Regions from separate parts of the Metabacillus sp. KJ11-3 genome, predicted to be linked through region 2. Evidence: a T-box and tRNA genes for the amino acid it is inferred to sense, from the RefSeq annotation. Region 2 holds a T-box; the other regions hold tRNA genes.
What was found. The T-box of region 2 lies ahead of trpS (tryptophan--tRNA ligase). A T-box ahead of a tRNA ligase gene usually reads a tRNA of that ligase, here a tRNA-Trp.

Region 1: it encodes a tRNA-Trp, which carries the amino acid that the T-box ahead of trpS (tryptophan--tRNA ligase) is inferred to sense. The anticodon was not compared.
Region 3: it encodes a tRNA-Trp, which carries the amino acid that the T-box ahead of trpS (tryptophan--tRNA ligase) is inferred to sense. The anticodon was not compared.

Annotation. Positions count from the first base shown of each region.
Region 1 covers NZ_CM147865.1:2,952,641-2,960,292, reverse strand. The annotation lists gene AC0L8O_RS15100 (erythromycin esterase family protein) at 1-601, opposite strand, end outside; gene AC0L8O_RS15095 (hypothetical protein) at 609-917, opposite strand; gene AC0L8O_RS15090 (DUF1292 domain-containing protein) at 1,007-1,261, opposite strand; rRNA gene rrf (5S ribosomal RNA) at 1,596-1,711, shown strand; tRNA gene AC0L8O_RS15080 (tRNA-Glu) at 1,741-1,815, shown strand; tRNA gene AC0L8O_RS15075 (tRNA-Val) at 1,883-1,958, shown strand; tRNA gene AC0L8O_RS15070 (tRNA-Leu) at 1,980-2,065, shown strand; tRNA gene AC0L8O_RS15065 (tRNA-Gly) at 2,076-2,150, shown strand; tRNA gene AC0L8O_RS15060 (tRNA-Leu) at 2,157-2,245, shown strand; tRNA gene AC0L8O_RS15055 (tRNA-Arg) at 2,255-2,331, shown strand; tRNA gene AC0L8O_RS15050 (tRNA-Pro) at 2,337-2,413, shown strand; tRNA gene AC0L8O_RS15045 (tRNA-Ala) at 2,422-2,497, shown strand; tRNA gene AC0L8O_RS15040 (tRNA-Met) at 2,653-2,729, shown strand; tRNA gene AC0L8O_RS15035 (tRNA-Ser) at 2,748-2,840, shown strand; tRNA gene AC0L8O_RS15030 (tRNA-Met) at 2,869-2,945, shown strand; tRNA gene AC0L8O_RS15025 (tRNA-Asp) at 2,975-3,051, shown strand; tRNA gene AC0L8O_RS15020 (tRNA-Phe) at 3,437-3,509, shown strand; tRNA gene AC0L8O_RS15015 (tRNA-Tyr) at 3,520-3,603, shown strand; tRNA gene AC0L8O_RS15010 (tRNA-Trp) at 3,617-3,690, shown strand; tRNA gene AC0L8O_RS15005 (tRNA-His) at 3,702-3,777, shown strand; tRNA gene AC0L8O_RS15000 (tRNA-Gln) at 3,990-4,064, shown strand; tRNA gene AC0L8O_RS14995 (tRNA-Cys) at 4,071-4,144, shown strand; tRNA gene AC0L8O_RS14990 (tRNA-Gly) at 4,158-4,231, shown strand; tRNA gene AC0L8O_RS14985 (tRNA-Ile) at 4,256-4,332, shown strand; tRNA gene AC0L8O_RS14980 (tRNA-Asn) at 4,342-4,416, shown strand; tRNA gene AC0L8O_RS14975 (tRNA-Arg) at 4,449-4,522, shown strand; gene AC0L8O_RS14970 (PadR family transcriptional regulator) at 4,692-5,435, shown strand; gene AC0L8O_RS14965 (ABC transporter ATP-binding protein) at 5,435-7,171, shown strand; gene AC0L8O_RS14960 (hypothetical protein) at 7,164-7,295, shown strand; gene AC0L8O_RS14955 (ABC transporter ATP-binding protein) at 7,292-7,652, shown strand, end outside.
Region 2 covers NZ_CM147865.1:3,637,397-3,645,048, forward strand. The annotation lists gene opp3b (oligopeptide ABC transporter permease) at 1-876, opposite strand, end outside; gene AC0L8O_RS18105 (peptide ABC transporter substrate-binding protein) at 1,021-2,709, opposite strand; gene AC0L8O_RS18110 (DUF3899 domain-containing protein) at 3,113-3,475, shown strand; T-box leader at 3,559-3,763, shown strand; gene trpS (tryptophan--tRNA ligase) at 3,825-4,817, shown strand; gene AC0L8O_RS18120 (YjbA family protein) at 5,031-5,783, opposite strand; gene AC0L8O_RS18125 (DUF2268 domain-containing putative Zn-dependent protease) at 5,925-6,719, opposite strand; gene fabF (beta-ketoacyl-ACP synthase II) at 6,868-7,652, opposite strand, start outside.
Region 3 covers NZ_CM147865.1:3,980,045-3,987,696, forward strand. The annotation lists gene AC0L8O_RS19750 (acyl-CoA dehydrogenase family protein) at 1-1,164, opposite strand, end outside; gene AC0L8O_RS19755 (hypothetical protein) at 1,180-1,566, opposite strand; gene AC0L8O_RS19760 (hypothetical protein) at 2,199-2,492, shown strand; gene AC0L8O_RS19765 (hypothetical protein) at 3,050-3,253, opposite strand; tRNA gene AC0L8O_RS19770 (tRNA-Leu) at 3,371-3,452, opposite strand; tRNA gene AC0L8O_RS19775 (tRNA-Leu) at 3,470-3,558, opposite strand; tRNA gene AC0L8O_RS19780 (tRNA-Cys) at 3,572-3,645, opposite strand; tRNA gene AC0L8O_RS19785 (tRNA-Gly) at 3,654-3,728, opposite strand; tRNA gene AC0L8O_RS19790 (tRNA-Gln) at 3,788-3,862, opposite strand; tRNA gene AC0L8O_RS19795 (tRNA-His) at 3,977-4,052, opposite strand; tRNA gene AC0L8O_RS19800 (tRNA-Trp) at 4,068-4,141, opposite strand; tRNA gene AC0L8O_RS19805 (tRNA-Tyr) at 4,169-4,252, opposite strand; tRNA gene AC0L8O_RS19810 (tRNA-Thr) at 4,264-4,336, opposite strand; tRNA gene AC0L8O_RS19815 (tRNA-Phe) at 4,357-4,429, opposite strand; tRNA gene AC0L8O_RS19820 (tRNA-Asp) at 4,602-4,678, opposite strand; tRNA gene AC0L8O_RS19825 (tRNA-Met) at 4,757-4,833, opposite strand; tRNA gene AC0L8O_RS19830 (tRNA-Val) at 4,844-4,919, opposite strand; tRNA gene AC0L8O_RS19835 (tRNA-Glu) at 4,928-5,002, opposite strand; tRNA gene AC0L8O_RS19840 (tRNA-Ser) at 5,022-5,112, opposite strand; tRNA gene AC0L8O_RS19845 (tRNA-Asn) at 5,117-5,191, opposite strand; rRNA gene rrf (5S ribosomal RNA) at 5,201-5,316, opposite strand; rRNA gene AC0L8O_RS19855 (23S ribosomal RNA) at 5,439-7,652, opposite strand, start outside.

The sequences.
Region 1 (7,652 bases), 680 kb from region 2:
TGGTCACTTCGTTCAAACAGTCTTCACCATAGAAAGAAGCAGATAGCCCGTATTTTTCAGGGCGGCGATTAAAAGGTTCGAAACAAGAAAATGCTTTTTTTGCTATTTCGATTTGTGGGGATTGAATTTTTTCTAAATAAGCGATAATCTCATCAATTGATTCCCATAATGAATAGACGTCAATACCGTAAAATCCTACCTTTTTATCATTTGGCTTGTTGCTATTGTAATCTTTTAGCCAATCGATTAACTCAATCATTTCCTCATTGGCCCACATCCATGTAGGCCAGCGGTGAAAAGAGGCCAAGACTTCTCTTGTGTTTGAAAAAGTGTCGTCATAACCTTTAATATAGTTATTAATTTGATGACAACCTGGCCAATCTCCTTCTACAGCTATATACATAAACCCTTTTTCTGTAATTAGCTTTTTCGAGAGCTCTGCTCTTATCTTGTAAAATTCTGATGTACCATGTGAAGATTCACCAAGTAGCACAAAAGTTTCATTTTTTACTTTACCAACTAAAGAATCAACACCTTCCTGCTTATGGAAAGGACGTGATTCTTCTTTAATAGATTGAATTAGGCTTACACTCATGTTCATCCCTCAATTATTGTTTGTATTCTGCATTGTAGGAGTTATCACCTGAATGTACTGATAATAAGGTGTCAGCATATCCTACAAGTCGGTTGACAATTTCATCTGCAATGAAATAAACAAGCTGATGATTCTTGCTATTATGTAATTCAGGATCATCAAAAATAATTGTTGTATTAATAAAAATGTGCTTCGTGTCATACAAGTTGTAATGAATAATTGCTTTTCCAGGTGCACCACCTGTTACTGGATCATTATATGAGGGTAAAAAAATATACCACTCTTCAGCAGTTGGGGATCGGAAATTTTTGGTGAAAGTCATTCCTTTAATTTCAAGGCCAATTTTGTGTTTAAGATTTTCGTTTATACCTTCTAAAATTTTTTTATTTGACAAACGGGCACCTCCGGAACTTAATCAGCAGGATTTGCATCGACAGCTATTTCATAAGCATCTAAAACCATACTTGTCATTGCAGGGTCATCAATCCCGAATAGATATTGACCGTCTCTCTCATCCTTAACTTGCATAACGAAGATGACGGAGATATCCTCTTTCGGTGTTAATAGGGCGAATGTTTCAGAATTTATAACAATTAAAGCTTCTACTGAAAGCTGTTTTTCTTGTTTATATTCATCAAGAACTGTAATTACATCGCGTTCTCTCATGTGAATCACTCCCTATCATTGTCATTGTTAGTGTTGCCTTTATTAAGGAGTTTATGTCCAAAGAGAGAGCTTTTGTTTCTATCTCTAAAAAGCTTTTTTAAAAAAAGTTAAAATAGGTCTTTTATTTTTTTGAAAAGGATGTTATTATATTTTTTGTCTTCAAGAGAAGGTAACTTGATAAATTGGTGAAAAAAAGGGATTGACACTATATTTTAAGATGTGATACATTATAAATCCTGTGTCATTCAACTAGAAAATTGTAGTGGTTGAAATGAAATAAAAAAGTTCTTGCTTTTTTAGAAAAACTTACTATAATAAAAGTTGTCCTAAATTGTCTGGTAATGATGGCGAAGAGGTCACACCCGTTTCCATGCCGAACACGGAAGTTAAGCTCTTCAGCGCCGATGGTAGTTGGGGGTTTCCCCCTGTGAGAGTAGGACGTTGCCAGGCAGACCAAATTTGGTTTTAATAACATAGTTGGCCCATTGGTCAAGCGGTTAAGACACCGCCCTTTCACGGCGGTAACACGGGTTCGAATCCCGTATGGGTCACCATTTAATGTAGGTATACTAAATGCGCGACGTCATGTCGCAACACATGCACTTGCACATCCTGTGTTTCGGAGGATTAGCTCAGCTGGGAGAGCACCTGCCTTACAAGCAGGGGGTCGGCGGTTCGATCCCGTCATCCTCCACCATTAATTAGTAATACACACCATGCGGGTGTGGCGGAATTGGCAGACGCGCTAGACTTAGGATCTAGTGTCCTTGTGACGTGGGGGTTCAAGTCCCTTCACCCGCACCATTAAAGTTAAGCGGAAGTAGTTCAGTGGTAGAACACCACCTTGCCAAGGTGGGGGTCGCGGGTTCGAATCCCGTCTTCCGCTCCAGTAAGTGCCGGGGTGGCGGAACTGGCAGACGCACAGGACTTAAAATCCTGCGGTAGGTGACTACCGTACCGGTTCGATTCCGGTCCTCGGCACCATGAAATTTAGCGCCCGTAGCTCAATTGGATAGAGCGTTTGACTACGGATCAAAAGGTTAGGGGTTCGACTCCTCTCGGGCGCGCCATAGTACGGGAAGTAGCTCAGCTTGGTAGAGCACTTGGTTTGGGACCAAGGGGTCGCAGGTTCGAATCCTGTCTTCCCGACCATTTAAATTGGGGCCTTAGCTCAGCTGGGAGAGCGCCTGCTTTGCACGCAGGAGGTCAGCGGTTCGATCCCGCTAGGCTCCACCAATTTAAAATTTCTTGACTGAATATGGCGGTGTAGCTCAGCTGGCTAGAGCGGGCCGTAAACATCTTGAATAATCCTCTTTGTAGGCTTGCGAGGAATGTGTCTGTAAGAGACATGACGAGCACCATTTTAAACAGGGAGCGTTTTTAAAAACTATGGCGGTGTAGCTCAGCTGGCTAGAGCGTACGGTTCATACCCGTGAGGTCGTGGGTTCGATTCCCTCCGCCGCTACCATTTTCACATATGAATATTGGAGGAATACCCAAGTCCGGCTGAAGGGATCGGTCTTGAAAACCGACAGGGGTGTCAAAGCCCGCAGGGGTTCGAATCCCCTTTCCTCCTCCATATGTTTTTTTATTTCATTTTTTGTTATCGCGGGGTGGAGCAGTCTGGTAGCTCGTCGGGCTCATAACCCGAAGGTCGCAGGTTCAAATCCTGTCCCCGCAACCAATTTCATTTTAAAAAATAACATCAATAATGGTCCGGTAGTTCAGTTGGTTAGAATGCCTGCCTGTCACGCAGGAGGTCGCGGGTTCGAGTCCCGTCCGGACCGCCATTAACTTTTTAAAGAAACAAATTATTATTGTGATCTAAGTAATGTGTAAGAGGGTTTCGATAAGCGAGAAGGTCGAGGAAGCGACTGAACGAACACCGGAGCGTATGAAAATACGTGAGGATGTGAGCGATGGAGCTGATGAAGAGATTCGAAGCTTAGTGGAAGCCGAAAACTATATTGGCTCGGTAGCTCAGTTGGTAGAGCACGCCCGAATAAGCTACCCTGAATTTATATCAGCGTACTCATCGAGCTGCTTCTTGAACGATCATCCTGAGATGAGGACGATCCACAAATTATCATAGCACTTATACCTTAAAAGTATTAGATCTTAAAATAGGTACTTGAAAAGTAAAATTGCATCTTTTTTCAAATACACATTAATTATGGCTCGGTAGCTCAGTTGGTAGAGCAATGGACTGAAAATCCATGTGTCGGCGGTTCGATTCCGTCCCGAGCCACCTTTTATGTGGAGGGGTAGCGAAGTGGCTAAACGCGGCGGACTGTAAATCCGCTCCTTAGGGTTCGGCAGTTCGAATCTGCCCCCCTCCACCATTTATGTTAAAATAGGGGCATAGTTTAACGGTAGAATAGAGGTCTCCAAAACCTTTGGTGTGGGTTCGATTCCTACTGCCCCTGCCAAGAAAACCATGGCGGTTGTGGCGAAGTGGTTAACGCATCGGATTGTGGTTCCGACATTCGTGGGTTCGATTCCCATCAGCCGCCCCAATATATGTATATAATAAATTCTTAACTCCTGTTAGAAATAATTCCAGATATTCTCTTGCTGGTTTGTGACACGAGATAGGTTTTGAGTGGAACGTTTTATATAGAGAGAATAGTTTATATCAAGACATAGAGTGTACCTAGATGTCGACGATATTTCGCGATGAGGATTCACGTAGCTTAATCGAGGAAGTATATTCTTGAGGGTTATTCAATGGGCTATAGCCAAGCGGTAAGGCATCGCACTTTGACTGCGACATGCGTTGGTTCGAATCCAGCTAGCCCAGCCATTTTGAGGCATCATAGCCAAGTGGTAAGGCCGAGGTCTGCAAAACCTCTATCCCCGGTTCAAATCCGGGTGGTGCCTCCAAAACATTTAATATGCGGGTGTAGTTTAGTGGTAAAACCTCAGCCTTCCAAGCTGATGATGAGGGTTCGATTCCCTTCACCCGCTCCATACATACATATTTCGCTAAAAAATGGGCCTATAGCTCAGCTGGTTAGAGCGCACGCCTGATAAGCGTGAGGTCGATGGTTCGAGTCCATTTAGGCCCACCATGATATTGTTCCGCAGTAGCTCAGTGGTAGAGCTATCGGCTGTTAACCGATCGGTCGCAGGTTCGAATCCTGCCTGCGGAGCCATTTTTATGGAAAAGCAGAGGATAACAAAATATGCGCCTTTAGCTCAGCAGGATAGAGCAACGGCCTTCTAAGCCGTCGGTCAGAGGTTCGAATCCTCTAAGGCGCGTCAGTAAAAGGTTAGTTTCAATTTTGAAACTAACCTTTTTTGTGTTTTTAGCAGAAATAATCCGTCTCCCTCATTAAATAATTCAGTAGGTTTCATTCTTTTTTTGTTGTGTTTCGAAACTATATCGATTAAAATTTATCGTAATAATCGAAATGGATGGAGGGTAAGTATGTTAGGTAATATTAGCCAGGAAATGTTGACATTGCTTACTTTTATAAGCAGAAAACCTATAAAGCAAGGAGAACTATTTCTATCTCTTAGAAATGAGTTAACCGATCCTAGTAGTTGTCTTTATGAAGCAATAGAAAAAGGCTTTGTTCAAAAAGATGAACAGGAAGTTCTATCTTTAACACATAAAGGGTTAAAAACCGCCCTGAAATTTTTTGATAAACAGCCACATTTAAGAGAAAAAATGAAATCTAAATTTACAAAACGTAGAGGTATTATTCAGCTTGCAATTTTGCAGCTACTAAAAGAAGAACCGAGACATGGTTATCAGGTAATGAAGCAGTTGGAGGAAAGAAGTGGCGGCTATTATTCTCCCAGTGCAGGAACCATTTACCCTGCATTACAGGATTTGGTTGAAAAGAAACTAATAGAAGTTAAATTAGATGGAGATAAAAAAATATATGCATTAAATGTGGAAGGGTTAGAATTTATAAACGATTTAATAAATGAAGAAGATGAGATCTTTTGGGAGGAGTGGGCGATGCGGTTGCGATGGAAGCAGTCTGAAGAAGCTTCACTTGTTCGGGAAGAAATGGGTAAGCTTCAACTAGAATTTCATTATGCCATGAAAAGTGTACTATCCGAACCGGAGCTCGCAAAGGATATTCTCTCTATTCTAAAAAGTTGCAGGGGTGAGCTTATTAATTGGTCTGATAAAAAAAGAAATAGTAAAGGTGAGATGTGATGAGTTCTATTAAAAAACTTTTACCTTATGCGAAGCCATACAAGCTATTTGTTATTCTCGCTCCTTTATTGATGGCTTTAGAAGTAACAATGGACTTGTTACAGCCTCTTCTTTTACAAAAAATCATAGATTACGGAATTGCCGAGGATGATACAACGTACGTTATTCAAATGGGAACATTTATGATCATTGCAGCGATTATTGGCTTGATTGGTGGAATAGGTTGTACAATATTTAGCACTAAATCTGCCATCAATATTGCTACCGATATACGACGAGATTTATTTTATAAGATCGAACATTTATCCAGTGAGAATCGCGACAAAATTGGTACTGGTAAATTAATTACAAATGTAACGAGTGATATTAATTCAATTCAACAAGCGGTTATGATGACACTTCGTGTATTTGTAAGAGGTCCTCTGCTATTTATTGGAAGTGTCATGATTGTTTTTTTTCAAGCAAGAGAGCTGTTTCCTATTTTAGTTATGCTTATTCCAATTCTTGTCTTTTTCATTATCCTTCTTTCCAGGAAAGCAGGTGTTTGGTTCAAACGTGTTCAAGAAGCGTTAGATCAGCTAAATTCAAAGCTTCAGGAAAGTATTGCGGGAATTAGGGTTGTAAAAGCATTTGTACGAAATGAATATGAAATAAATTTATTTCATAAAGTGAATGTTTCGCTAACAAATAAAACAAAAATTGCTGAACAAATTATTACAATTCTTATGCCGGTTTTACTTTTTGTGATAAATGTTGGAATGGCTGTTGCTCTTCTTTTTGGAGTTTTTCCGATAGGGGGAAGCACTATACAAGTGGGAGTAATTTTGGCGTTTATTAATTATCTAAACATCATTTTAATGGCGCTCACCTCAAGTAGTATGGTTCTGATGCAGCTTATGAGGGCATTACCTTCAGCAGTTCGAATTCAAGAAGTTTTGGAAATTAATACGGACCGAGCTGAAAATTCATTTGATGAAATGCCAATTAAAGGAGATGTAGAATTTCGGAATGTATCGTTCTCATATAGTAAAAAAGGTGAAAATGTACTAAATTCTATCTCATTTTCTGTTAGTCACGGCGAAAAAATTGGAATTATTGGAGCAACAGGTAGTGGGAAAACAACATTAGTTAAATTGTTTCCAAGATTATATGATGTGGATCACGGAGAGATTTTAATAGATGGACAGAATAGTAAAAACATAAGTTTAAAGCATCTTCGTGGATCTATCGGCTATGTTACACAAAAACCATTTTTATTTTCGGGAAGCATTAAATCCAACCTTATTTATGGTAAAAAGGATGCATCAGAAACCGAGATGCAATTGGCTAGTAAAAATGCATGTGCAGAAGAGTTTATTGAGAAGTTTGATGCCCGTTATGAACATCCTTTAACTCAAGAAGCTACTAATTTATCTGGAGGACAAAAGCAACGATTATCACTTGCAAGAGCATTTGTGCGAAAGCCGTCTATCCTTATTTTGGATGATGCCACATCTGCGATTGATGCCCGGTCAGAAGCAATCATTCTTGATGCATTAAAATCCTCATACCCAAAGACAACAATCTTTATGGTTTCATCAAAGATTTCTTCCATTCTTGATGCAGATAAAATTCTTGTTATGGATGAAGGATCCATAGTGGGAGTAGGAACACATGATGAATTACTGGAGTCGTGTACTGTTTATCAGGAAATCTATCAAACTCAAGTACAGACTGGAGGTGTAATGGTTGAGTAATACTAATAGTGTGGCAAGAATGCAGCAAACAACAAGAGGAGCAGGTCCGGGGGAAGGGTGTCAGAACCTGTTGAAAAAACAAAGGACCCTAAAAGAACTTTGCGAAGAATTTGGTTGTATATGAAAAAACAAAAAATGAGGTTAATCTCGTCAGTTATTCTTGTTATTTTATCTTCAATCTTAAGTCTCCTAGGTCCATATTTTATTGGAGTGATTATTGACCATTACATCCTTCCTAAAGATGTAACGGGTACAATTCGCATGATTTGGATGCTTGTTGGGATTTATGTCGGCACATCCATTCTTACCTGGCTTCAAGGCTATATAATGGTCGATATTTCATTAAATACGATTAAAGGATTACGCGAGGATTTATTTGCAAAGTTACAAACTCTTTCATTACGTTTTTTTGACCAGCATAAACATGGTGAGCTAATGAGTCGATTTACAAATGACCTTGAGCAATTAAATCAAGCACTTA
Region 2 (7,652 bases):
ATCTACAATTAAGATAACGACAACAAACAGAACCGCAAATAGGATTGTTGTACCCATAATTACCGGGTAGTCGTTGACTGTAATTGACTTCACGAATTGCTCACCTAGTCCCGGAATACCAAATATTTTTTCAATAACAAGAGAACCGGTCATTAAACTAACAACCAACGGTCCTAAAACAGTTACTACTGGAATTAACGCATTTCTTAGGGCATGTTTAAATGCAATTTCAAACCAGCTTGCACCCTTAGCTTTAGCAAGTGTAATGTAATCTGATTCTAAAACCTCGACCATTTCGGTTCTAACAAACCTTGCTGCTGTTGCAATCGGGAACATAGCTAATGCAATTGTAGGCAATACGGTGTATTCCGGGCCTTTCCAAAATGCAACCGGAAACCAGCCTAATTTTACGGCAATATAATATTGCAATAGTCCCGCAAAAACAAATGAAGGGATTGATTTACCAAGTACCGCTAAAAATGTTGCACTATAATCAACCCAAGTATTTTGTCGTAATGCTGAAATAACTCCTAAGATAATACCAAAAAATGTTCCAAAAAGAATGGCCTGAAATCCGAGTGTTGCTGATGGCCCAATGCTATCCATAAGTATTTCAGTGACACCTACATTATTGAATTGAAAGGAAACACCTAAATCACCTTTAAGCATATTCACCATATAGTTCATATATTGAACCGGTACGGGTTCATCTAAACCATATTTATCTTTCATAATCGTTAGTTGTGTCTCTGACAATTTACTAGCATTTGTAAAAGGTGTACCTGGAATAATTTTCATGAGGAAAAAAGTAAACGTGGCAATTAAAAAAAGTGTAATGACCATATAAATAACACGTTGAGTTAAGTATTTCGCCATATGAGTGCACCTCCTAAATAAATTAAATATTCTACAAAGTTCGACAATTTCCCAACAAGGGAAAAGAGAGTATATCGGCATTCAATATACTCTCTCCTTACATCAATTATCACTATAATCAAAAAGTACTAATAAAATCAATACTTATTTTACTGATGCCCATTTGTAACTATATTCTGGTCCAACTAAGTGGTAAGTAAATCCTTCAACATTCTCATTTACTAACACATTAGAAGAACGTTGATACATAGGAGCAATTGCAGCATCTTCTTCAAGTAAGATTCTTTCAGCCTCAGCAAGTGCCTCATAACGCTCTACTGGTTTTTGAGCTAAAGTCGTTTGAGCATCTTTAATTAACTGATCATATTTTTCATTAGAGTAATCCATTTTGTTATTTCCTCCGCCTGTTAACCATAGGTCAGAGAAAGTCATTGGGTCTAAGTAGTCAGGACCCCAACCAGCCATTTGAATATCATAATCCTGAGAATTTTCACGATCTAAACGAACGCTGAATGGAACACTTTCCACTTTAAGTGTAAGGCCAGGAAGATTTGTTTCTAATTGATTCTTAACATATTCAGCAACTTTCTTTGCACTTTCAGTATCATCACCTAAGTATCTAACTTCTACTTTATCAGTACCAAGAGCAGCTAAACCTTTTTCCCATGATGCTTTTGCTGCATCTACATCATATGGTAATAATTCATTCCCGTTAATTTCACGGAAGTCTTTACCAGTTTCTTCATTTTTAACAAACTCACTTGGAACAGCATAGTTTGCAATGATTGAACCATTGTTTAATACACTGTTAACGAAGTCTTCTTTGTTAATTGCTTGTGCAAGTGCTTTACGAATATCTGGATTTTTTAGAGCTTCATTTTCTTTTTGGTTAAATTTCAACCAGAAGATTGTTGGTTCTAACCATTTTACCATTCTTTCATCGCCTTCATATTGAGGAACGATGTCAGAAGAAAGTTTACCAGTAACATCTGCTTCACCAGTTTCAAAAGCGTTTGCAGATGCTTGAGAATCTTTTAATACATTCCATTGAACTGTTTCTAACTTAACTGTTTCTGCATCCCAATAATCTTCATTTTTTGTGTAAGTCCATTCAGATGCTGTGCTTCCACCCCAGTCAGATAAAACGAATGGTCCGTTATAAACAAGGTTTTCCGCAGTTTTCGCGTAATTGTCACCTTGTTCTTCAACAAATTTTTGATTTTGTGGATAGAACGTTGGGAACGCCATTAAAGATTGGAAATATGGAATTGGTCTTTCTAATGTTACTTCAAGTGTTTTTTCATCGAGTGCTTTAACACCTAGAGTGTTAAGATCGTATTCTTTTTTCTCTGCACCAGCTGCAGAAATTTCAGCTGCACCTTTGATTTTACCATCCATCATATATGGACCATAAGGTGATGCGTTTGCAGGATCAATTGCACGTTGCCATGCATACACGAAATCATTCGCTGTAACAGGGTCGCCATTTGACCATTTTGCATCTCTTAATTTAAATGTATAAACTGTACCATCTTCACTAACTTCCGGTTCACCTTCTGCCATACCTTCAACAACTTCCTGGTTTGGATCTAGACGGTATAAACCTTCCATTACGTTATTCATTGTAGTGAAACTAACTGTATCTTGAGCCATTACACTATCCATTGATGGAATTGCCTGTGACTCTAGAGCAGTAATTTTTTGCTCTGCTGTACCTTCATCTCCGCCTGTATCTTTCTCTTTACTAGTATCTCCGCCACCATTACATGCAGCTAAGAACATACTTAGTACAAGCGATAATGCTAAAAGTAGAAAATATTTCGACTTTTTCACAAATTTGACCTCCCTTTATTTTGAACAAGTTTCTTTACACGGATTATTATACAAGTATTCAGTAAATTGTGCATTTATTTTTTTAATAAAATTTACACAAATGCAATAATATTAATGAAATTCGAATAAAAAATAGGTAAAAAGACCTATCTATTTCTATTTGAACTTTTTTTATTTTTCACTCAATTTCTTCACAACGCTTTAACGCGTTGAATTGGAAAGGGTTACAAAATCTTACAAACTTTTTTTGTAGAAAATGTAGAAATTTGACGAATGCATTTATATAATTTATACATTTGCATCTAATAAATATTTCTACAATAACTTCACTTGTTTTTTCCCTCCTCCATTCATCTGATATAATAGATGCAATAGTATTTAAACAAGAAAAGAGTGAAAGAAATTGCGCACTAATCGATCTGTTACACTCATTATTGTGTCATTATGTTTAACAATCTTACTGTCTTTTATTATTTACCAAAAATTAACTATTTTATCATTTGTAAATATTTCTTTCTTTTTCGCTTTGGGACTCTTATTTATTTCTTTCTTTACAATCACAGTAAAAGGGGGTTTCTTTGACGGCATCACATATGGCTTTAGAAGAATGTTTGTTTCTAAGGGGAAGGAGCTTTCAAAACAAGAAGTGAATGAAATGACACCAGTTTCTGAGCTGTTAACATTTGATCATTCACCTTTTTTAACTAGCGGATTAGTTATGACGGGCATTGTAGTAATCGGGACAGTTCTTTATTATTGCATTTAAAACATATAAAATTTGCAAATGCATACATGATTTCATATAATTAGAAAAACATAACTTACCACCAATGATGGTTGAAGTATTAATAGTCGGCTATGATGAAGAGTAGTACATATATGGTGCATTTTTAGAGAGCCTGTGGTTGGTGCAAACAGGTAATGACCGATATGGAATGGACTTCTGAGCTTCTGTGCAGAAATTTAGTACGTGCAGACGTAATCTTGCGTTAAAGATTAGAGTGATTTCTTTTAAGAAATAATTAGGGTGGCACCGCGGTCCATCGTCCCTATCTTTGGGGCGAGTGGGCCTTTTTTGTGTTTATTTTATACATTTCACTTATATTCAGGAGGGTATTATGAAAACAATTTTTTCAGGAATACAACCAAGTGGTTCCGTTACATTAGGAAATTATATTGGTGCATTAAAACAATTTGTTGATTTACAAGATGAGTACAATTGTTATTTCTGTATCGTTGATCAACATGCAATTACCGTTCCTCAGGACCGATTAGCGTTAAGGAAAAACATTAGAAGTCTTGCAGCACTCTATCTTGCTGTTGGTTTAGACCCTGACAAAGTCACATTATTTATTCAATCCGAGGTTCCAGCCCATGCACAAGCAGGATGGATGTTGCAATGTGTTTCTTATATCGGAGAATTAGAAAGAATGACTCAATTCAAAGATAAATCACATGGAAAAGAAGCTGTTTCTGCCGGATTACTCACATATCCACCACTAATGGCAGCAGATATCCTTCTTTATAACACTGACCTTGTACCAGTAGGCGAAGATCAAAAACAACATCTAGAGTTAACCAGAGATCTGGCAGAACGGTTTAATAAAAAATATAACGATGTTCTTACTATCCCTGAGGTGCGTATTCCAAAAGTTGGCGCTCGCATTATGTCACTTGTGGACCCAACAAAAAAAATGAGTAAATCAGACGCGAATCAAAAAGCATTTATCACACTTTTAGATGATCCTAAACAAATTGAGAAAAAAATTAAAAGTGCTGTCACAGATTCGGAAGGAATTGTAAAGTACGACAAAGAAAACAAACCTGGTATTTCAAACCTTTTATCGATTTATTCTATTTTAACAAATGAACCGATTGAACAAATTGAAGCAAAATATGAAGGAAAAGGATACGGGGATTTCAAAACAGATGTAGCTGAGGTTGTTGTAAATGCATTAAAACCAATTCAAGATAAGTATTACCAGCTGATGGAGTCAGATGAATTGGATCAAATCCTTGATAAAGGTGCAGAAAAGGCGAATGCAGTTGCAAGCCGCACATTAAAGAAAATGGAAAATGCCATGGGACTAGGTCGTAAACGTAAGTAAAAGTTACTTTCAAACTCAATTTTGCAAGTTTATATATAATTTTGCAAGTTTATATATAATTTTGCAAAATTGGCCGCTTTATTGCAAATTCACGCTTATTTTTGCAGTATCCTATTTATTCTTGCAAATTTCATGTTTTTTTTGCAAGTCCTGCAAAACCTAAAAAACGATGTGAGCCAATCACATCGTTTTTTACTATTTAGCTTGTCCAAATCAATTAACCTTTGATTCATGCTCCATATCCCAAAGCTTTTCAAAAAAGGGTTGTCCTTTTATTAGTCGTTCACATAGCTGAATATGCTTTGGAGACCAACCGTTTAATGTTTCTTCATAGAGCTGATTCCATACTTCATCAAATTCTCTTTGCTGAATATCCTCATATTTTGTAGGGTTCCATTCAGTATACCAGTACTTAACTTCAGCAGCATTTTTCGTTGCCAGCAGCTGATCAAGCGCCATAAATAACAATTGCTTTAATTGGCGTTCTTTTCTTGTCAAGCCTCTCATATATTGTGGTGCTAAAGACAAAATATGATATTCCTTGTTTGATTCTTCTTTTATAATTTCTGTTGAATATGATTCAGGCTCAATATCCTTCACCATTTCAAATACCAATTGTTCTTGTCTTGGGATAATTCTGCTTTTTCGAATTGGAATGGTATAGCCAATTGTATCAACTGCTAAAATTCCTATTCCATCTGTCACAACAAAACAATAATCAAGTTGGATTCGCTCATGATTTTTACGAATATAAGCCTTTTGAAAAATATCTTTTAATAGACCAGGTGGTAACTCCGATAAGTTGTTTTCTATGTAGTCGAATAGCATGGAATTTACCTTTAATAGAGGAACCTGATCAAGGAGTTCAACACTGTCATCTTTTCTCCATTCATGAAAATGACAGACATTGTATCCATTCTCTTCACCTTCAAACCAATTTACCCAAACATCATGAAGAAATAACATATAAAAACCCCTCACTTCAGTACCATTTGTCAAACAGTATAGGCAAATTTCAGAGAATTTATTCCAATCAATGAAGATTATGCATAGTTTTTTCAGATGTTTGAACATGTCCTAACACATTGTATGAAATTAGGCTTCTTTTTATGATGATTTCTTTACATCCGAATACTTTTCCAGTATTTTTTCAGACGGCATACCTAACATCTGCTTTGTCTTCAGTCCTGTTTTATCCATCAATGTTTTTACAATATGATATCCTACAGAATACCCCAGCATATTTGGATAAAAACCAGTTCCGTACATGAGCTGGGAAAATTTCGGACTTTCCCTTGTCATCTCTTTATGCGGTAGAATCATTCGCTCATAAAATCTTTCACATTGGTCTGAATCATATAATTTCGTCCAATTCGACACAGCCTGTTCGCCAGCCAGTTCCCTAACCGCATTTTCTGCTAAACCTTCCATTATAACTGTATCTATTATCGTAAACGTATCTTCAGCTTTTGTGACAGAAGCCAGCCGGCAAACATGGTGATACTCGTGTAAAAATAAAGACTCAATATCGTCTTTATGTACGTCTTTTGAAAGAAATAAGAATAATTTGTTATGAAAAGCTAACCCAGATCTCCCCCGGTATTCTCTCTCTATTTTCCGATTGGCTTGATCTATTGGTAACATAAAGATCGGTACATCCGGTCCGTTCCACTCAAGCTTATATCTGTTTTCTAACTTTTTAATATAAAAGCCCATTTGCTTATCTGTCATTTGTTCAATCCATTGCTCAATGTTTGCAGGGTGCTTATACATCCCAAATGAATGTAGATAGGAAGCAATTTCTCTTTTATTCATATTGTTAAAATATGGAACTAATTTTTCGCAAATTTTCAGTTGCTGTGGTGTATTCTTTAGCCAATCAATCGTATTAATGAAACTCATGATGAACATCTCTCCTTCATATGTATTCTATGAATTGAAGGAAGAACTGTTCTTGATGGAAGTTACCTATTTGTTAATTTGCCACTACATTATTAATTAAACTGTTTTCACAAAAAATAAACCCGACATAACTGTCGGGTTATAAAAATTAAGCATTATATTTCTTAAAAATAATCGTTGCGTTATGTCCGCCAAATCCTAAAGAGTTACTTAGAGCAGCTCTTACTTCCTGTTTACGAGCTTTATTCGGAACATAATCTAGATCACATTCAGGATCTGGAGTTTGTAAATTAATCGTCGGCGGAATGATACCTTCTTTAATCGCCAAAACACTAAAAATAGCCTCGACTCCACCTGCTGCACCTAGAAGATGACCTGTCATTGATTTAGTTGAACTTATTGCTAATTTTTTAGCATGTTCTCCAAATACCTCTTTTATTGCTAGTGTTTCAAACTTATCATTGTAAGGGGTACTTGTACCATGAGCATTAATATAATCAATATCATCAACTGATAGGCCGCTACCTTCAACTGCCATACGCATCGCTCTTGATCCACCCTCACCACCTGGTGCAGGTGCTGTTATATGGTAGGCATCACCTGTTGCTCCGTATCCTACAATTTCAGCATATATTTTTGCTCCTCGAGCTAAAGCATGCTCTAATTCCTCAAGAACAACAATTCCTGCTCCCTCACCCATAACAAAACCATCGCGATCTTGGTCAAATGGTCGGCTTGCTGTTTTAGGATCCGGGTTTGTTGACAATGCTTTATTAGCAGTAAATCCTGCAAATGACATTTCAGTAAGAGGTGCTTCTGCTCCACCCGAAATCATCACATCTGCTTCTCCTCGTTCAATAACTCGAAAAGCATCTCCAATTGAGTTTGTTCCTGTTGCACAAGCTGTTACTGTACAAGAGTTAAAACCTTTTG
Region 3 (7,652 bases), 340 kb from region 2:
ATATAAGAAATCAGTAATCGCTAATGCAAGTACTTCTGGTGTTCCTTCATAAATTCGAGCCCCCAACGCTTCTCTCATAAACTTCTCAAGATGATGGTCTCTAATATACCCTCTAGCTCCCATTACCGACATTGCTTCCTCTGCTACTTCAATAGCGATCCGATCAGCATATAATTTAGCAACAGCTGGTTCAAACACTGGAGCCGGTAATGAATTATCTGCTTCAAAGGAGGCTTTTAAGTATAATAATCGCGCTGCTTCAATTTTTGTAGCCATTTCTGCTAGTTTTCGAGCAGTGAATTGGTGTTCGTATAACTTTTTACCACCCTGAATACGTTCACCTGCCCATTCAGTTGCTAATTCGAAAGCACCTCTTGCAATCCCCGTTGAAATGGCAGCAACTGTTCCTCTGGCCATATTCATTTGTTGAACAGAAATAAGCATCCCATTTCCTTCTCCACCAATGATGTTTTCAGCGGGAACTCGCACATCATTAAAGACTATTTCTGTTCCTAAGCATGACCTGTAGCCCATTTTATCTGCAATACCATTAAACGTTACACCATCGCTATCTAATGGAATAACAAAGCACGTTAGGCCCTCTGCACCTACATAATGTTCTAGATTTGCATAAACACAAGCAAACTTACCAACTCTTGCATTTGTAATATACTTTTTAACCCCATTAATTACATATTCATTACCTTCTTTTCTAGCGGAAAGTACATTCATTGCATATTTTGCATTTTCTGGTATTAATAGATCGCATCCAGCATCAGGTTCCGTTATTGCGTTTGATGCTAATACAGGCTTATCACTTGAAAATAGTGGTAAAAATCGATTTTGTAATTCCCGATCAGCTGATAAAAGAATCGGAGCCTGCCCTAACATTGTAGCCCCAAATATTAATGCAGTACCTGCATCAACAGCGGCAAGTTCTTCCATTGCAACAGATGTCCCTAATATGCCATATCCTAATCCACCATATTCTTTTGGAATCGGTAAACGATGCAATCCCAACTTTGCGCCTTCTCGAACAATTTCCCAATTAAAATCGTCAGCTGGTGCTTGATCTAATTCTCTTACAATTGGTTTTACTTTGTTTTGTGCAAAGTCTCTTACTAATACTCTTAACTCCTCTATCTCCTTCGGTAAAGTAAACAAAGAACTCTCCTCCATTTATACTAAACTTGTATGCTTGTTATAAATTTCATCGTATCTATTAAATGCTGGCTCTAACATTGGTACAAATTCTAATACCTTAGGAATGCTCCCTTTAATTCTTACTTTTCCCATTGCTAACGCTAAAGGCATTAACAGTTCCCCCCGCCAAAGTGAATGGGCAGTATCACATGACATTTTAATAGAAATCGCGGCATTATTAATATCTGAATCAACAAGAACTTTATCAGGAGAAAAATACACTTCAAAATCAGGGTTTTTATGCACAATCCTTACATCCAAATTTGCTTCTCTCAATTTTGAATTAACGTATTCATCATGAATTAAAATAGTAAATAATTCTTCGAAAACAGCTACTGCAGACTCTCTTGAAGTATAAATCAATTGTTATTCCTCCTTTGGTATATTTGAACTTGTGTAGGCCTAGCACAAAATTCCTATTTCATTAAACAATCCGTCACAGGAAATGTCAACTAATGTAAGCACATGAAATTTTTAACATATTTGAAGATTTGAAATAAAATTTTTACAAATTTTTTACAATTAGTTAAGAGCATCAATTATATGTACTGACATTGATGACTTTTAGTCATTTCATACCATATCTTTAACCTCCTAATGGCCTATAATAAATATTTCAACTCCATACATTTTTGTAATGTAATTGTAATATATCCTCTTTAATGTATACGCTTTCTCATGATGGTGTGATAGAAGTTTTCTGAGTACTTTGTATATCAAAATTTGTTTTGTTTTCAAAATTTCTAAAAGATTTGAGCAAATTAATTCAACCTATGAATTAAATGAACCTTTTTCGGAAGAAGACGCTGAATTTGTAAGGGCATATTCTACATTTAACACTGAATCTAACAATAACGATGCACAAACTAGTCCAATTCAGACCTATGCAATCAAATTAGGTTCAGGTACCAATCACATCTTATAATGTTAAAGTTAGTTTTTCCGGAACAGTTTATGGAAATATTAATTATTTAAATCATAGTTATCGAGGAAAGATGACTAGTAGGATTAAAGCAGGATCTTCAAGGGTGAAAAAAATAGAGACTTGTCTAACAAATGTTGCTTATGGAACTTTAGGTAATAGTGGTACTTATGTAGCTATAGTATATAGTGGTACTTATGTAGCTATAGTCTATGGTGGTTCTAAATGTAGCAGCAAAGAAACGAAAACTTCCTGGTCTATGGATGAGACTGTAAAATATAGTGCTCTTGCTGTTGGATATACTTACACAAATGCTTATACTAGAATTACAACCACAAGCGGTTCATTTAGTTTATATGCATTATAAGGGATGAGAAAATATGATCACTTTCAGTCCAGTAGGACTCCTATTATTCTTAATTATTGTTTCTTTAATAGGATTTTTAGTTTTTAAACTAGTAAAATTCTTTAAGAAAAAGTAATATTCACTTAGCCAAGAGAGACTCTAATGTCCCTCTTGGTTTTTCACCTATTAAAAGTGTCTTAAATTTCGAAGTTTATCCATTGATTTAAAAGCTTTCTCATTCTTGATGACGAAAAGTAGCAATACATTGGTTTATCATTTCTAATACATCCTCTAAACAAGAGTTGTATCAAATCAGAAATAGCTAAAAAATCTTCGTTCACTTCTTTTCCTCTGTACGAAAAGAACTGACTTTCATTTGGGTTCATAAATCTGTTTAATAGGTATGCTGTTGAGGTTCTTTCAGAGTAATTATTTGTCGCTCTAGTATTAAATGGAACGAAGTTAATTTTCGATGAGCTTATTCTTATATAAGAAAGTGTAAAATGCTCTGAATGCACGTAATCGGGTATTAATTGTAGTAACTTTCATTATTTGTTTGCTTTGAAGGATTAGATCTTCTATTCTTTCTGTTTCCATTCAACTAATTGTTTATTAATGATTTTCTTTGCACCATGAAATTCATTTTTGTAATATTCGATTGTCGCTGGTCTTAAATTTCGTAGGTAGCATTCCTTAAAGAACTTTTCGAAAGCTTCCTCTTCACTAATTTTCTTTTTAATAATCTTTAATTCTTCTTCTGTTAATTCTACACGTCTTCTCATAAACAACCTCCTACGCACACGACTCACCGCATACGATTTTCGATTATTTTAGTCGTGTAGAAAAAATACAAAAAAGACCCCAACATATGTTGGAGCCTTGATTATATAGCATTTAGATACCAGTGGTCGGGGTCGAACCGACACTCCCGAAGGAACACGATTTTGAGTCGTGCGCGTCTGCCAATTCCGCCACACTGGCAAAGGATTAAGTACAAATGGTGCCGAGGACCGGAATCGAACCGGTACGGTAGTCACCTACCGCAGGATTTTAAGTCCTGTGCGTCTGCCAGTTCCGCCACCCCGGCAAGGGTGTTAAAATGGAGGCGGCAACCGGATTTGAACCGGTGATAAAGGTTTTGCAGACCTCTGCCTTACCACTTGGCTATGCCGCCATTTTAATTGGAGCGGAAGACGGGATTCGAACCCGCGACCCCCACCTTGGCAAGGTGGTGTTCTACCACTGAACTACTTCCGCGATCTTACTTATCTATATGGTTTAGCCTATGCAATTAGACTAAAAATGTGTTAAAAAAATGGCTGGGCTAGCTGGATTCGAACCAACGCATGTCGCAGTCAAAGTGCGATGCCTTACCGCTTGGCTATAGCCCATTGAATAAGCTTCTTCGAATCTTCTTCATGAAATCTATCGATAACCAAGTGTTTTTTGGATTTAAATTTGAAGATCAACTGATCGAATGTATCCTATTTACTTAGCTATATAAATGGGGCGACTGATGGGAATCGAACCCACGAATGTCGGAACCACAATCCGATGCGTTAACCACTTCGCCACAATCGCCACTATAATTGAAATTGGCAGGGGCAGTAGGAATCGAACCCACACCAAAGGTTTTGGAGACCTCTATTCTACCGTTAAACTATGCCCCTAAATGAAGGTTTATTTACAAATGAAAATGGTGGAGGGGGGCAGATTCGAACTGCCGAACCCTAAGGAGCGGATTTACAGTCCGCCGCGTTTAGCCACTTCGCTACCCCTCCACTTTAGAGAGTGCCGGCGAGAGGACTTGAACCCCCAACCTACTGATTACAAGTCAGTTGCTCTACCAATTGAGCTACACCGGCATTAAATTAAAAATAAAAGGTGGCTCGGGACGGAATCGAACCGCCGACACATGGATTTTCAGTCCATTGCTCTACCAACTGAGCTACCGAGCCAATACAGTTTTCGGCTTCCACTAAGCTTCGAATCTCTTCATCAGCTCCATCGCTCACATCCTCACGTATGGTCATACGCTGCGGTGTTCGCTCAGTCACTTCTTCGACCTTCTTGCTTATTGAAACCCTTTTACTCTATACATAATATATGAGTAAAACTTTTTAAAAATAATGGCGGTCCGGACGGGACTCGAACCCGCGACCTCCTGCGTGACAGGCAGGCATTCTAACCAACTGAACTACCGGACCATTATTTGGTTGCACTTTACAGCACTACTATGTTGCCTCGCTATGAAGAATAATCGACGTAGCGTCGTCAACTTAAATTGGTTGCGGGGACAGGATTTGAACCTGCGACCTTCGGGTTATGAGCCCGACGAGCTACCAGACTGCTCCACCCCGCGATAATATATATGGTGGAGGATGACGGGATCGAACCGCCGACCCCCTGCTTGTAAGGCAGGTGCTCTCCCAGCTGAGCTAATCCTCCGATTTTAATGGTGACCCATACGGGATTCGAACCCGTGTTACCGCCGTGAAAGGGCGGTGTCTTAACCGCTTGACCAATGGGCCTTATGTATAATAGAAATTGTGGCGGAGAGCAAGGGATTTGAACCCTTGATACGCGGTTAGCGTATACACGATTTCCAATCGTGCTCCTTCGGCCACTCGGACAGCTCTCCAAAATGGCTCCGCAGGCAGGACTCGAACCTGCGACCGATCGGTTAACAGCCGATAGCTCTACCACTGAGCTACTGCGGAATAATCACAGCTTGGCAACGTCCTACTCTCACAGGGGGAAACCCCCAACTACCATCGGCGCTGAAGAGCTTAACTTCCGTGTTCGGCATGGGAACGGGTGTGACCTCTTCGCCTTCATCACCAGACATTTGTGACAAAAATTATTATACTATATGTTGGGAATATTTCAAGTGTTTTTTCACTTTTATATTCCTTCAAAACTAGATAACGATACACAATTCAATTCACTAAGCATTCGCTTTATTGTTAGGTTAAGTCCTCGATCGATTAGTATCAGTCAGCTCCACACGTCACCGCGCTTCCACCTCTGACCTATCAACCTGATCATCTTTCAGGGATCTTACTCACTAATGTGATGGGAAATCTCATCTTGAGGGGGGCTTCATGCTTAGATGCTTTCAGCACTTATCCCTTCCGCACATAGCTACCCAGCTATGCCTTTGGCAAGACAACTGGTACACCAGCGGTGCGTCCATCCCGGTCCTCTCGTACTAAGGACAGCTCCTCTCAAATTTCCTACGCCCACGACGGATAGGGACCGAACTGTCTCACGACGTTCTGAACCCAGCTCGCGTACCGCTTTAATGGGCGAACAGCCCAACCCTTGGGACCGACTACAGCCCCAGGATGCGATGAGCCGACATCGAGGTGCCAAACCTCCCCGTCGATGTGGACTCTTGGGGGAGATAAGCCTGTTATCCCCGGGGTAGCTTTTATCCGTTGAGCGATGGCCCTTCCATGCGGAACCACCGGATCACTAAGCCCGACTTTCGTCCCTGCTCGACTTGTAGGTCTCGCAGTCAAGCTCCCTTGTGCCTTTACACTCTACGAATGATTTCCAACCATTCTGAGGGAACCTTTGGGCGCCTCCGTTACATTTTAGGAGGCGACCGCCCCAGTCAAACTGCCCACCTGACACTGTCTCCCAAGCCGATAAGGCTCGCGGGTTAGAATTTCAATACAGCCAGGGTAGTATCCCACCGACGCCTCCACCGAAGCTGGCGCTCCGGCTTCTCAGGCTCCTACCTATCCTGTACAAGCTGTACCAAAATTCAATATCAGGCTACAGTAAAGCTCCACGGGGTCTTTCCGTCCTGTCGCGGGTAACCTGCATCTTCACAGGTACTATAATTTCACCGAGTCTCTCGTTGAGACAGTGCCCAGATCGTTACGCCTTTCGTGCGGGTCGGAACTTACCCGACAAGGAATTTCGCTACCTTAGGACCGTTATAGTTACGGCCGCCGTTTACTGGGGCTTCGGTTCAAAGCTTCGCTTGCGCTAACCTCTCCCCTTAACCTTCCAGCACCGGGCAGGCGTCAGCCCCTATACTTCGCCTTGCGGCTTCGCAGAGACCTGTGTTTTTGCTAAACAGTCGCCTGGGCCTATTCACTGCGGCTTTTCCGGGCTATTCACCCTAAAAAGCACCCCTTCTCCCGAAGTTACGGGGTCATTTTGCCGAGTTCCTTAACGAGAGTTCTCTCGCTCACCTTAGGATTCTCTCCTCGCCTACCTGTGTCGGTTTGCGGTACGGGCACCTCTCACCTCGCTAGAGGCTTTTCTTGGCAGTGTGGAATCAGGAACTTCGGTACTATAGTTCCCTCGCCATCACAGCTCAGCTTATGTGACAATGGGATTTGCCTCATTGTCAGCCTAACTGCTTGGACGCGCATATCCAACAGCGCGCTTACCCTATCCTTCTGCGTCCCCCCATTGCTCAAATGGTGAGGAGGTGGTACAGGAATTTCTACCTGTTGGCCATCGCCTACGCCTTTCGGCCTCGGCTTAGGTCCCGACTAACCCTGAGCGGACGAGCCTTCCTCAGGAAACCTTAGGCATTCGGTGGAGGGGATTCTCACCCCTCTTTCGCTACTCATACCGGCATTCTCACTTCTAAGCGCTCCACCAGTCCTTACGGTCTGGCTTCTCAGCCCTTAGAACGCTCTCCTACCACTGTTCGTAAGAACAGTCCACAGCTTCGGTGATACGTTTAGCCCCGGTACATTTTCGGCGCAGAGTCACTCGACCAGTGAGCTATTACGCACTCTTTAAATGGTGGCTGCTTCTAAGCCAACATCCTGGTTGTCTAAGCAACTCCACATCCTTTTCCACTTAACGTATACTTTGGGACCTTAGCTGGTGGTCTGGGCTGTTTCCCTCTTGACTACGGATCTTATCACTCGCAGTCTGACTCCTGAACATAAGTCTTTGGCATTCGGAGTTTGACTGAATTCGGTAACCCGATGGGGGCCCCTAGTCCAATCAGTGCTCTACCTCCAAGACTCTCATTTCAAGGCTAGCCCTAAAGCTATTTCGGAGAGAACCAGCTATCTCCAGGTTCGATTGGAATTTCTCCGCTACCCACACCTCATCCCCGCACTTTTCAACGTGCGTGGGTTCGGGCCTCCATTCAGTGTTACCTGAACTTCACCCTGGACATGGGTAGATCACCTGGTTTCGGGT